Regions from separate parts of the Shewanella sp. SW24 genome, predicted to be linked through region 1. Evidence: predicted binding sites of a transcription regulator. Region 1 holds the regulator's gene; each other region holds the start of a gene.
The links. The regulator LexA, encoded in region 1, represses DNA repair genes until DNA is damaged. The targets are predictions, from matches to a motif close to TACTGTATNNNNATACAGTA.
Positions count from the first base shown of each region.

Region 2: recG (ATP-dependent DNA helicase RecG) is a predicted target of LexA. The motif match lies at 1,472-1,491, and genes of this name have one in related genera.
Region 3: L5M17_RS22520 (S24 family peptidase) is a predicted target of LexA. The motif match lies at 1,425-1,444, and genes of this name have one in related genera.
Region 4: L5M17_RS15605 (YebG family protein) is a predicted target of LexA. The motif match lies at 1,699-1,718, and genes of this name have one in related genera.

Region 1 covers NZ_JAKKSH010000011.1:105,394-108,572, forward strand. Annotated here, with positions in the region: gene coxB (cytochrome c oxidase subunit II) at 1-758, opposite strand, end outside; gene L5M17_RS11145 (cell division inhibitor SulA) at 1,161-1,673, opposite strand; gene lexA (transcriptional repressor LexA) at 1,670-2,290, opposite strand; gene plsB (glycerol-3-phosphate 1-O-acyltransferase PlsB) at 2,451-3,179, shown strand, end outside.
Region 2 covers NZ_JAKKSH010000013.1:38,882-42,060, reverse strand. Annotated here, with positions in the region: gene recG (ATP-dependent DNA helicase RecG) at 1-1,455, opposite strand, end outside; gene L5M17_RS12255 (response regulator transcription factor) at 1,647-2,243, opposite strand; gene L5M17_RS12250 (sensor histidine kinase) at 2,243-3,179, opposite strand, start outside.
Region 3 covers NZ_JAKKSH010000051.1:6,931-10,109, reverse strand. Annotated here, with positions in the region: gene L5M17_RS22530 (hypothetical protein) at 1-642, opposite strand, end outside; gene L5M17_RS22525 (hypothetical protein) at 883-1,242, shown strand; gene L5M17_RS22520 (S24 family peptidase) at 1,460-2,182, shown strand; gene L5M17_RS22515 (hypothetical protein) at 3,074-3,179, shown strand, end outside.
Region 4 covers NZ_JAKKSH010000019.1:52,746-55,924, forward strand. Annotated here, with positions in the region: gene L5M17_RS15590 (PqiB family protein) at 1-285, opposite strand, end outside; gene L5M17_RS15595 (paraquat-inducible protein A) at 272-889, opposite strand; gene L5M17_RS15600 (paraquat-inducible protein A) at 891-1,523, opposite strand; gene L5M17_RS15605 (YebG family protein) at 1,730-2,029, shown strand; gene L5M17_RS15610 (GAF domain-containing protein) at 2,047-2,505, shown strand; gene proQ (RNA chaperone ProQ) at 2,786-3,179, shown strand, end outside.

The DNA.
Region 1 (3,179 bases):
TTTTGCTCTGTGACCCAAGCCTCAAACTCGGCTTCGGGTAACGCTTGTACTACGATAGGCATAAAACCATGGTCTTTTCCGCAGAGTTCGGCGCATTGACCGCGGTAAATGCCGGGTTTGTCGATGCGAGTCCAAGCTTCATTGATAAATCCAGGGTTGGCATCTTTCTTAATGGCAAAGGCGGGCACCCACCAAGAATGTATGACATCCTCTGAAGTCATCAGAAAGCGGATTTTGCGGTTTATCGGTAGAACGAGCGGTTTATCGACTTCCAATAGATAGTTTTCACCCTTGGTTTCGGTGCCTTCAATTTGTGCTCTGGGTGTTGTAAGTATGCTATAAAAATCAATATCTTGATCGAAATAGCTGTAATGCCATTTCCATTGGGAACCCGTGACTTTTACGGTGAGATCGGCGTTACTGGGATCTTCCATTGCGATTAAAGTTTTTGTCGCTGGAATCGCCATTAAGATCAAAATGATAAATGGCAGAATCGTCCAAGCGATTTCAACTTTAGTGCTTTCGTGAAAGTGGGACGCGACAGCGCCTTTGGATTTTCTGTGGTTGATCATGGCGTAAATCATGACGCCAAAGACCACTAGGCCTATTGCGCAGCAGATATACAAGATGGTCATGTGCAAGTGATAAACCTTGCCACTGATCTCGGTCACGCCAGGGGTCATGTTGAACCGCATGTCCGCGGCGGTCAACGGTGGTGCGAAAAGCACCACGAGTAAACAATACAACAATTGCTTCACAAGACTTCTCCTCTGCCAATTGCGAATAGCAACTACAAAGAAGAGCAACACAGTAAGTCTCAACTCTATGCAAACTCTTCAGTTCCCAAAAAAGCTTTTTTGACTTCAACGTGCGTTGGCGGCTGTTACTTTTAATCAAGTATTGTTACTGCTGGTAATTAGCCACGCTGGCACATACTGCTGAAATAAATCTGTTCTCTATTTTTAGTGGCGCTTCGAGTTCGATAAATACTCGATTCATTGACCACGGAAGGTGATATATCATCACCGACTTAACCAACCATACTTGCTGTTTAAATATTGATCAAGATCACTTATTTATCTAATTATCTGAAAAATTGCCAAAAAAAAGCCTCACATTCATAGGTGAGGCGGCTTTCAAGGTAAAAATTAAATGAATATTTAGTGTACAGCGCTAAAAAAAGATTGCTGACCGAAGAGATTGCCTTGCTCAATGCGTACGTCGGCATGTAAGTGACTGTTTACGTCTTCAAGCACTATGCCCATAGCTCGGGCACTTTTAGCCACGATTTGTAGGCGTCGATTATCCCGCGCATCCAATGATTGAGTCCAAGTAATGACTGCACTGGACGTACCACTTGTTAGGGCTTTCTCCATCGCCCACAGGGTTTCGACTTCATCTTTAGCATGTACCAGCAAAACTCTATCCATACGCACACCTGCGCTGGCGAGCATTTGCTTGTAGCCAATACTTGGAGGGTTGATGAGCACTAACCAACGGCCCTGTTGGCTTAACTGAGCGAGTTGTGCACTCAGATGAATTAATTCTTGGCGACCTTGAGTCTTAGTTGGCATGCAGGCGATGGGCGCATGGTGCCAGTCATAGTCAGCATCACGGACTTCATCGAGCCACAGGCCCGGATGGCGGGGGGCATTGCCAAGTAGTTTATTCATAGCCAATCTCCATTACGGATCACACCGACGGCGAGTCCTTCAATTGTTAAACTTTGGAAGCCTAAATCCACTTTAATCGGGGAGTAATCTTCATTTTCGGCATGTAGATAGACTACATTACCTTTTTTTTCGAAACGTTTAACAGTGACATCGTCATCGACTCTAGCGACAACCACTTGACCATTTCTAGCTTGTTCTACTTTATGAACTGCCAGCAAATCACCTTCGAGAATACCGATATTTTTCATGCTGTCGCCCTTTACTCGCAGTAAAAAATCGGCGGCGGGATGAAACATGCTTGGGTCGACTTGGTAGTACTGTTCAACATGTTCTTGGGCGAGGATAGGTTCACCCGCGGCCACTTGGCCGATGAGCGGTAAACCTGTTTCAGTCAAATCTTCGATTTCCGCAGGCAGACGAATGCCTCGAGATGTGCCTGGCATGATCTCAATGCAGCCCTTTTTTGCCAACGCTTTAAGATGTTCTTCAGCCGCATTGGCGCTCTTAAAACCTAAACGGGTTGCGATTTCTGCCCGAGTGGGTGGCATGCCAGTATCGGCAATATTTCGTTTAATTAGCTCTAAAATTTCAGCTTGGCGTGGCGTCAAAGGTCTCATGGTGTTTCCTGTTTTTCTATACAGTTACTGTTAGTATATACAGTATTATTTGCAGCGCAAGTATTAACCACTTTTTAGCTATGTTGGAGAGAATTAGCGAATATTGCCCATAGTCTGGTATTCTATCGGGCTAGTAAACGCACTTAATTGCATAAGAATAATGCCTAAACACGACTCTCTTTGGTTGAAATCATTACGTTGGATCCAAAAACACTTAGTGCACACTATTGTGGTACCTCAGGATCCCTTTGCCGATCTGAATCTGGATGCTTCCAGACCCCTTGTTTATGTGATGAAAACAGAATCTCTCAGTGACATAGCTGCTTTGAGCGAAATAACGGCTAAGTTAGGTTTACCAAGCCCTTATGAGCCTCTAGTGGCTAATGGTGTGACTGCGCCTCGGGTTGTCTGTCTTCAAGGACGTAAGCCACTGTTTGGCGAACGTGCTGGTAATGAGCCTTTCCTCGAATGCTTTATGCGTTTGTTAGCCGTGCATAAGGAACGTCCTGAATTGGATATTCAACTTGTGCCCGTGAGCTTGTATTGGGGTCGAACGCCAGGGAAAGAAGACGACACTATGAAGGCGGCCGTATTTGAGCGGGAAAACCCGACTTGGCTGCGCAAGTGCTTGATGATTCTGTTCTTAGGTCGACATAACTTCGTGCAGTTTTCGAATGCCGTATCCCTGCGTTACATGGCTGACGAACATGGCACCGACATGGGGATTGCCCATAAGTTAGCACGGGTTGCGCGCGTGCATTTCCGTCGTCAACGTAAGGTAATGACAGGGCCTGTGCTGCCAAACCGCCAAGCACTGTTTCATTCGTTACTCAAATCTGAGTCGCTGCGCAAAGCGATTCAAGAAGAAGCCGCCAGTAAAAAGATTTCT
Region 2 (3,179 bases), on a different contig from region 1:
ATAGGCCTGACGTTTATCTGTGATGACGGCGTTACGCACCCGTTCAAGCACTTCGTTACGGCGTAAATCAGCAATCGCCACTGTGGTTACTGGAGTTCGCCCCGGCGGCAGTTCATCGATAATGGACGTGTCGAGATCTGCATAGGCCGTCATCGCCAGCGTGCGGGGAATGGGTGTGGCTGTCATGATCAATTGATGCGGGTGGAAACCTTGGCTCACGCCCTTTTCCCGCAGGCCTAAGCGTTGGTGTACGCCGAATCTGTGCTGCTCATCGATAATAATTAACGCAAGTTTGTTAAAGACCACATGCTGCTGGAAGATGGCATGGGTACCAATCACCATCTGGGCGGCGCCGGATTCAATATCCGCAAGGGATTGCGCTCTGACCTTGCCTTTAAGTTTCCCCGCCAGCCAACCGACCTTAAGCCCGAGTGGCTCAAACCAAGCGGCAAAGTTAGTCGCATGCTGCTCGGCCAATAGCTCGGTTGGCGCCATCATGGCAACTTGATAACCGTTTTCAATCGCTTGCAATGCCGCCATCGCCGCGACTAAGGTTTTACCCGAGCCAACATCCCCTTGCACTAAGCGCATCATAGGGTGCGGTTTTTCTAAATCTTTGCCTATATCAGCCACGACTCTTTGCTGGGCGCCAGTCGGCTTAAAGGGCAAAGCCGCGAGGAAGGGATTGAGCAACTGCCCCGTGGCCTGCATGGTGACAGCGGCATCTAAATTACTGCGCTGCCTTAGGCGTAACATGCTGAGATTGTGGGCGAGTAATTCTTCCTGCACGAGTCGTTGCTGGGCTGGGTGTTGACCTAGCTCTAAATCGAACTGAGAGATCCCCGCAGGAGGGCGATGTAGCGTCTGCAGCGCTTGTTTAAGGCTGATGTTGTTAGGTTGCAATTGTGGTGGCAGAAGTTCAGTTAAGCCACCCTCTTCCAGCAATACCAAGGCTTGCTCCGTCAGCTTTAGCCAACTCGCCTGTTTTAAGCCCTCAGTCGTGGGATAAATCGGCGTTAGGGTATCACTCAGGTGAACATCTTCACCGGGATACACCACTTTATATTCTGGATGCACTATCTCAGCTTGATGACTACCACGGCGCACTTCACCGTAGGCGCGGATCATCAAACCATTTTGCATGGCATTACGCTGAGCAACGGAAAAGTTAAAGAAGCGCAGGCTTAAGCTGCCCGTATCGTCGCGCACATTGCAGACCAGCATGCGCTTGCGGCCTTGGATGATTTGTGTCGATTGGATTTCAGCTTCTATAGTGCCATAACCGCCTAGGCTGAGGGCGGCAATGGGATAGACTTGGGTTCTGTCTTCGTAGCGCAGGGGTAAGTGAAACAGCAGATCTTGTACTGTTGTGATGCCGAGCTTTGCGAGTTTCTCCGCGACCTTTTTGGCGACGCCTTTGAGGTCGGTGATCGGAACAAGATCCAATTGCTGCAAGTCGTTAGCACTCAATCACTGTGAATTTATACATATATTAACAGAGAATAAGCGTAAGGCAATCTCAAGGGGAATTAGGGTGTTATCAAATTTTGTTTGGAAGCATAGCTAATATCCTTCTGTAGCCTTAAGACCACAAAATTGTTGATAAGATATCGTTAGGCTGAAAGCGTGGTTAACTGTGAGTGTTATTACAACCAGCCTTTTTGCTTGGCAATGCGGGCTGCATCGATTCGATTACTGGCATTGAGTTTGGCTATGGCTTCTGAGAGGTAGTTGCGAACAGTCCCTTCGGCGATAAAAAGAGTTTCGGCGATGTCGGAGGTGGATTTGCCTTCGCTAGCGAGGCGAAGAGCGCGGCGTTCTTTGTCGTTGAGCGGGTCGACATCGCCAATCGCCATCATGGCAAGTTCAGGATCGATCACTCGTTTTCCCGCCATCACTTGTTGAATCGCGTTGACTAAGGTTTCCGAGGGCGCATCTTTAAGCAGAAAGCCGCCCACACCCGCTTCGATGGCACGTTTAATATAGCCCGCACGGCCGAAGGTGGTAATGACCACAACCTTAGTTTGGCTATGTTGCTCCTTTAACCATGTAGCCAGCTCTAAGCCTGTGCGGCCGGGCATTTCGATATCCGTTAGCAAGAGATCAAAGCTTTGCTGTTTGAGTAAGCTTAGAGCTTCGTCGCCGTCACTCGCTTGGGTGATACTAAAACCCCCTGCAAGCGTGAGGAGTGCGGCGAGTGCTCCTCGCACCATAGCTTGATCTTCCGCCAATAAAATCTTCATTAATGTGTTGCTCCCTGCAAAGGTAAACTGACGGTAAATCTATATCCCTGTTCGAGATTATAGCTCAAGCTGCCGCCTAAACTGTCGAGACGCTCGCGTATACCAGTGAGGCCATTACCCTCTATAAAAGGTTTGGCCGCGGCATTGTCTTTGACTTCGAGCAGCAGGCGGTCTGATTGCTTAGAAAAGTGGATAGAGCATTCACTTGCACCGCTATGGCGAAGAATATTATTAATGAGTTCGGTGAGGATCAAACTCAGTTGGCTTTCTGTGGTTGCACCTAGCTTGGGTAGCTCACCACTGAGCTCGACACTTAAGCCTTTATCCCTTAAGGATTTACAAAGCTGCGTCACGCAACTCTCTAGGCCCTTGTGTTTGTAGTCTGACACTGTGTGGCGGATCTGGCTTAAACTTTCCCTTGCAATTTGTCCTAGCTCAGTCAATTGGGTTGATGCGAGTTCATATTCTTGTTTTGCGATAAGCTTTTCGGCTAGCTCAGCCTTAAGGGCGATGGAAGATAGGCTATGCCCCATAATGTCGTGTAGATCCCGCGCGATACGTTCCCGCTCAAGCATAGTGGCCAAGGTGGTAATTTCTTGGGCACTTTGCTGTTCTTTCAATTTATGCCGATAACGTCTGCGTTCGGCGACACCAAACATGCCCACGCCGAGCACTAATCCCGAGCCGTAAAGCGGAAAGTAGTAACTGTTAAAGTGGTAAATCTCATTGAGGGCAAACAGCAGGCCGATGAGGGCTGCAATAGCCAACAGACAGGTCCGGAGAGGATAAAAAAAGCCAATGAAGAAAGCGGCAAAGGTAAATAGCGAGATAGAGCCTGGGTTGATTGGTGTGATCGCTATTGCTATGGCCACCATAATGAGAATGGGCAGATAGGCGCTACGGCTATTGCACTTATAGGTCCAAAAATAACTGGCA
Region 3 (3,179 bases), on a different contig from region 1:
TAGTTCACGCTTCGCAACATCGATGCTGAGTAATTTAATTTGCTCTCGAGATGCCCTTAATTCGGTCTCTGCTTGTGCAACGCGCCCATTCGCTGCGTCTACTAATGCTTCTGCTTTTAATACTTCGGCTTTTGCGTGATTTCTTGCGTCATCAATGGCCTTTTCGCTGGTGGCCTTTAACTCTCGCAGTTGTTGCTCTATCAGGCTTACAGCAGATTGGGCCTTTTCGACCTTGGCTGCGGTGCTGGTTTCAATCTCCGCAACTTGAGCCGCCGTAGTATTCAAGACGCTTTCTAACTTATCTTCACTGTCACTTAACAGCGATAGCGTTTCATCAAGGTTTCGCGTCAACTGGGCAACTTGCTCGGTCAGCGATTCGTTACGACGGTCAATCATGAGCAACAGTTCTTGAGACAGCAACTTAGCTACGGCAAGGCTTCCAACCTCTTCCGCGATAGCATTTTTTCTATGCTCAAGATTATTTTTGTACTCAATCAAGAACCCTTGGATCGACGATGTTCTGCCCTGCAGATGAACGCTCAAGTTACGTGTCGTTGGCTCGACACCGTTTTTAAGCATTTCATTCGCGAGCTTAGTCACTTCCTCAAGAGTTGCCTTCGGTTTCACTGCCAATTGTTCCATTTGCTTGCCTCAAACATCTTCAAAGTTAATGACTTACATCGATAAATCCCAGTGTAGCCAGTTATTCAACACTCTGCAATGGAAACGATGTTTTTACGGAAACATCGTTTCCCGTTTCCCGTGGTGATTTGCGTCATTCATGTCTTGTATGGTGCTGATATAGAAGGGTAAATCCTGAAATTTGCCAGAATCGGCCGCCGTAATAGAATGTTCCTACATCAACTGAATGGGACAGAAAAAATGACCGAACTAGCAACTACGCCAACTGCACCGTGCAACCATGCAGAGGTCGCTATGTACCACTACTATCTGACCAATGCCGTGTTGACGACGAGCCCCAACGAGCAAGTCATTGGTGATGTGTTGGGGATGGGGGAAGATGACTTTGTGATGGAGCTGTTTGCGCTGTCTGAAGCGTTTTGGCTAAAAGGTGAAGATCTCTATGCCGAGGGTAAAGCGTTCTCAGGGCTTGCGGTATTCGACGTTGTGGCTGAGCTGGCTGAGTTCTTCTGGGGGTATGTAGAGCATACTGGAGAAATGCCTGACCTTGATGCGTTCAAGCTGGATATTGACCGAGTGTTTGAGACTTACACGCGATAAATCACCTGTCTAATACTCTTCAAAACAGTGAGACCTACAACCCCGATGGTAGTAGGCCCAACTTCCAAGCAGTAGTTTCTAACCCTGTAATGGAGTGCTTATCTTTTTAATATTTGTTCCCTCCATGTATTCTTTACGCAAAAAATCATCTTCGGGATTTTCGATGTTTCAATAATTAGCTATACTGTATTAATGTACAGTATTTGTGATTTGTCCTATGAACGTCATAATTGGCTTAGCATCGGCAGGAATACATGGGTTTGAGAGTCCAGCCGCTGGATACCAAGAGAAGGCGCTAAGCCTCAATAATCTTATTGTCTCACACCCATCAGCAACGGTATTTGCAGAGGTTACCGACGACGCTATGACGGGTCTTGGGCTATTTACCGGAGATCTACTTGTCGTTGATAAGTCATTGACTGCGACGCGGGGAGATGTCGTTTTGGCGCTGGTGCACGGCGAAACCGTTTGTCGGCAGCTAGACGATGACCATGACCATCATCAACTTCATGCCAATACCAATGCTCATTATTCCGAAATATCAGTCACAGACGGGATAGAGATTCAGGGCGTGGCCATTTGTGCAGTGCGCTTTCATCGACGCAAGCGCGATCCTCTAGTGTTGAAAAGCCTCGATGACCTTCTGGTTGAATCGACGTTTGTGGGCCGTGCAAGAGGGGAGTCTATGACGGGGGTGGGCATCCACTCCGGTGACATCCTGATAGTGTCACGTCAACTAACTCCAAGTTCCGGCGATGTCATCATAGCCATGTATAACGAGGAATTTGTTTGTAAAGTCTTAGATCTATCCAATAGCAGGTTGTTATCGGCTAATGACGATTTTGAGCCGGTATCAATTAGGCTTGATGACCGCTTCTGGTGCGAAGGGGTTGTGCCAGCATCCATTAGATTATTGAAACAACCGAGTTTATTGGTATGAGCAGCATAATAGCGTTATGCGATGGGAATAATTTACCTACACAGGTGGTATCAGCAATAAATCTGGAAAGGTTTGTGTGATAAGGCTTACTAGCCTTTTCCAGAAAAATAGTAATTTTTAGCTATTTTTCCTAAAACTTGAGTTTTGATGTTATCAGTTTCCAGAAAATTAGTCACTTCTTTAAGGCGTGCTTTCAATGGAAGGAGTGCAGATGTCTTTCAGCATCAAACTGCCCCAAAGCAATTCAGCGCTTCATTTTTTAACATCGCCTTACATTCAAATATGCATGAGATTTTGTAATCCATTCTGTTAAATTAAGAATGGCATATCCAACATGCTCCTAGCGTTTATGCATCAATCAATGAGGTATAGCTATTTCCATTTTTAGACTAAAAAATAAACAATGAAGGGGCGTAACAAATTGGGTCACATTGGTTAACCTCCCAAACCAAATTGACATTATCCATCTATTCAACATGTTGGGGATGAATCTCCCTCACAATGAGGTTTGTGTTAAGACTAAATACCGTGTTTTGTTCGATAAATGTTAGCGAAAAATCCTATAGATGGGCAACTATGATTAAAAAATAAAACTGTTAACAATTATTTTTGCAGTGATTAATTTTATTATATATTGACTCCTTGGTTAATTCCCAGTGTCAATTGAGCAATAAATAGGTTTTTGTCTTTAAAATTAACTTGTATGAATTCACCAAGCTTCTTATAACCACTTGTTTAAATAATGTTTGCAATGTTATTTTATGTGGGTAAATGTTATTGCTCCGATGTTGGCAACATTAACTTTAGCTGAGATCGATTTAATTTCAAATTTAAAGAATAACATTAAATACATTAGTAATTCATGTTGAATAAAAATAAGGACAACGTGATATGGATATCGGTTACAAAAAACTGTCTTCCGCATTATTTTTGACATTTTTATCGCCCCTTACAAGTGCAGCGTATGCTGCCGACATAAATCCTGTGATTGCTGAAG
Region 4 (3,179 bases), on a different contig from region 1:
TGGCTTAGCGCGGTAGTCCATCATGACCTTGACGTTCACGCCTTTGAGATCTTCATCTATGCCAATGTCTTTAACTTTACCGACAGTCAAACCTTGGTATTTGACTAAGGTTTTACCCACATCAATCCCAGTGGCGCTCGGAAAGTGAATTTGAATTTCAACCCCCGATTCTTTAATGCTCTTAATGCCCAGCCAAGCACCTAATGCCAACGCGACAATAGGAAGCAGCCAAATGGGCGAAAAGAGTTTTTTCTTTACAACTTTCGGCGATTCAATTTGTGTCATCTTGAGGTTCCAATCGATCCCAGAGTAAACGAGTGTCTAAAACTTTTGCGGCTAACTGAGTTAACAGAATAACCAAGGCAAATGCGGTAGCCGCAGGCGCGGGTTTCGCGTCGAGTAATTGTCCCATGTTCACTAATGCCACTGTGATTGAGATGACAAATAAATCGAGCATTGACCAGCGGCCAATCCATTCGATGATGTGAAAACCCACCATCAATTTCTTTTTTGAAATCGGAATGTCAAAGCTGATCGCACACAGATAAATGGATAAGCCGATGATTTTAATCCATGGTACTAAAATACTGGCGGTAAACACTATGATGGCAATAGGCAGCATATCTGAATGCACTAAATGCAAAATGCCCGAAAAAATCGTGTCGTGCCGCACTTGGCCTTGGTTGGTCAGCATAGTGATAGGGTAAATGTTGGCTGGCACCAGCAAGATGGCAGCGGTAATCAACAAAGCCCAACTTTTTTGCAGGCTGGAATAGTCTCTGACGTGCAACTCAGTTTCACAGCGCTGACAGTGCGTGAGTTCACTGCTGTTGAGTTGGCGACACACTTTACAGAGACATAGGCCGATATCTTTACCTTGTTGTTTCATATCAGCTATGACCTTCCAATAACGTCCACATATGTTCTAAGTCGTATTCTCTTTGTAGAAACAAGGTCACGAGAAACAGCATAGTGAAGCAAAATGTGCCCATACCAAAATAAATGTCCGAAAAATCAGATAGCTGAAATGATGAAACTAAGAAGCTGATCACATAAATTTCCAGCATAGTGAGCTGCGATAAGACGCCATGAAATTTTAACAACTGCTTCAATGAGTTACGCCAAAAAAGGCTACTCAATCCCCATTTCACAATTAAAATCTGTGTCAATATCGATAACAGTAATAAGCCAGGGCCTATCACCGCGGCGGCAAGTACGGCTACACCTACAACCCAATAGCCTTGGTCAAATACTGCAAATGCCCCTTGGAAAACCGTGGTAGTACGAATACTGCCGAAAAAGTGGATCTCGAGTACGGGTAAAAAATTAGCAGGGAAATAAAACACTAATGCCGAAATACATAGGGCTAACATACCATTCACAGAGCAGTATGGCGTGTCATAAAGTGCAGTGCTGCAACGAGGACAGATTGCTCTAACGCCGCTAGGCAAGGCACGTTTGCGGACTGCTAAATCGCAGGAGCGGCATAGGGTTACTGAATTTTCTGCTGCGTTTTCATGCATATAAAAATATATATTAGCCTAATAGGAGTAATAACAGCGAGATCGGTGCAAAGTGTCGTGCTAGTTAGCTGTTAAGCCACGTCTAGCGCTTTATAATCTTGGCAACGAAAGTACGCTAATAATATCAGATTAATCAGAACACTTGCATCACAAGTTCAATCTATGTCACTCTAGTTACTGTATATAAAAACAGTGCGAGGGCAGTCATGGCAGTAATAACACAGTTTGTCGTGGTCAGAGAAGGGGTTGAAAAGATGACATTCACATCTAAGAAGGAGGCTGATGCCTACGATAAGATGCTCGATATCGCCGATAACCTTATCCCCTTCATTCAAAAAGCTGATTTGGGTATAGATGAAAGTGTGGGCGAAAAGCTCGCATTCTATTTTGCTAACAATAAAGATGAGCTGACGAACTTGCTTAAAGGCGCCGTTCAGGTTAATAGTACGCCAACGAATCCGCCTGCAGCGAAAAAAGCGGCTAAAAAGACCGAAGCAGCAGAATAAAATTGTTAGGAAATGTAATGAAATCGAAATTTTATGAGTCACTTAACCGTCAAGCCTTGGCCTTGTTGGAAGGGGAAGATGACCTTGTTGCGGCGATGGCGAATTTTTCAGCCTTGCTCAATGATAATTTAACTGAGCTGAACTGGGTGGGATTCTACGTCATGCGTGGCGAACAACTGGTACTTGGCCCGTTTCAAGGTAAAGTGGCTTGTACACGCATTCCGTTAGGAAAAGGTGTGTGTGGTACAGCAGCATTCACTAATCAAACTCAGCGAGTGGCTGATGTCCATCAATTTGATGGTCATATTGCCTGTGATTCTGCCAGTAATTCTGAAATCGTTGTGCCAGTTCGTGCGCAAGGTAACGTGGTTGCCGTGCTCGATATTGACAGTCCTATCTTCGATCGTTTCGATGAAGAAGACCAAAAGGGGCTGGAATTACTGGTTAAAAGTTTTGAAAACTGCCTATTTGATTAATTTGCGTACAATAACGCATAATTCATAGTCGCAATCGGTGGCGTGCGCCTTATAATATGCGCCTGCACGCATTAAGCTGGTTTGATTGGCATGCAATGAATAAGCTTAGTGTTTTGAGCTGACAAAATTTGTTAAGGTATATTTTTTAACTTTAGTAAACGCGGCTAGGATGCTAATTTGTACGTTGACTCAATATTGAGTTTAACGAAGATAAACGACATGTAAGAAGCTGATATATATCACCTCGAATCGATGTCCCTTTTTGACTGTGGAAGTAATGATGGAATCAACAGAAAAGTTGACCGACACCAATGCAATTTTGGCGTATTTGTATGAAACATTTCCTTTGTGCTTTATTGCTGAAGGTGAAACTAAGCCATTAAAAATCGGATTGTTTCAAGATTTGGCTGAAAGGTTGGCTGATGATTCTAAAGTCAGTAAAACTCAGCTCAGAGTTGCCTTGAGACGTTACACCAGCAGCTGGCGCTATTTAAAGTGCGTTAAAGCGGGCGCACAACGCGTAAACCTGGATGGCGAACCTTGCGGCGAGTTAGAGCAAGAGCACATTGATCATGCTCAAGCCATGTTGAAAGAGAGTCAGGATAAGGCCAAAGCGAAACGTGCAGCACTTGCACCTAAGCCTGCGGCGAAGAAAGCACCTAAAAAGGTGGCCG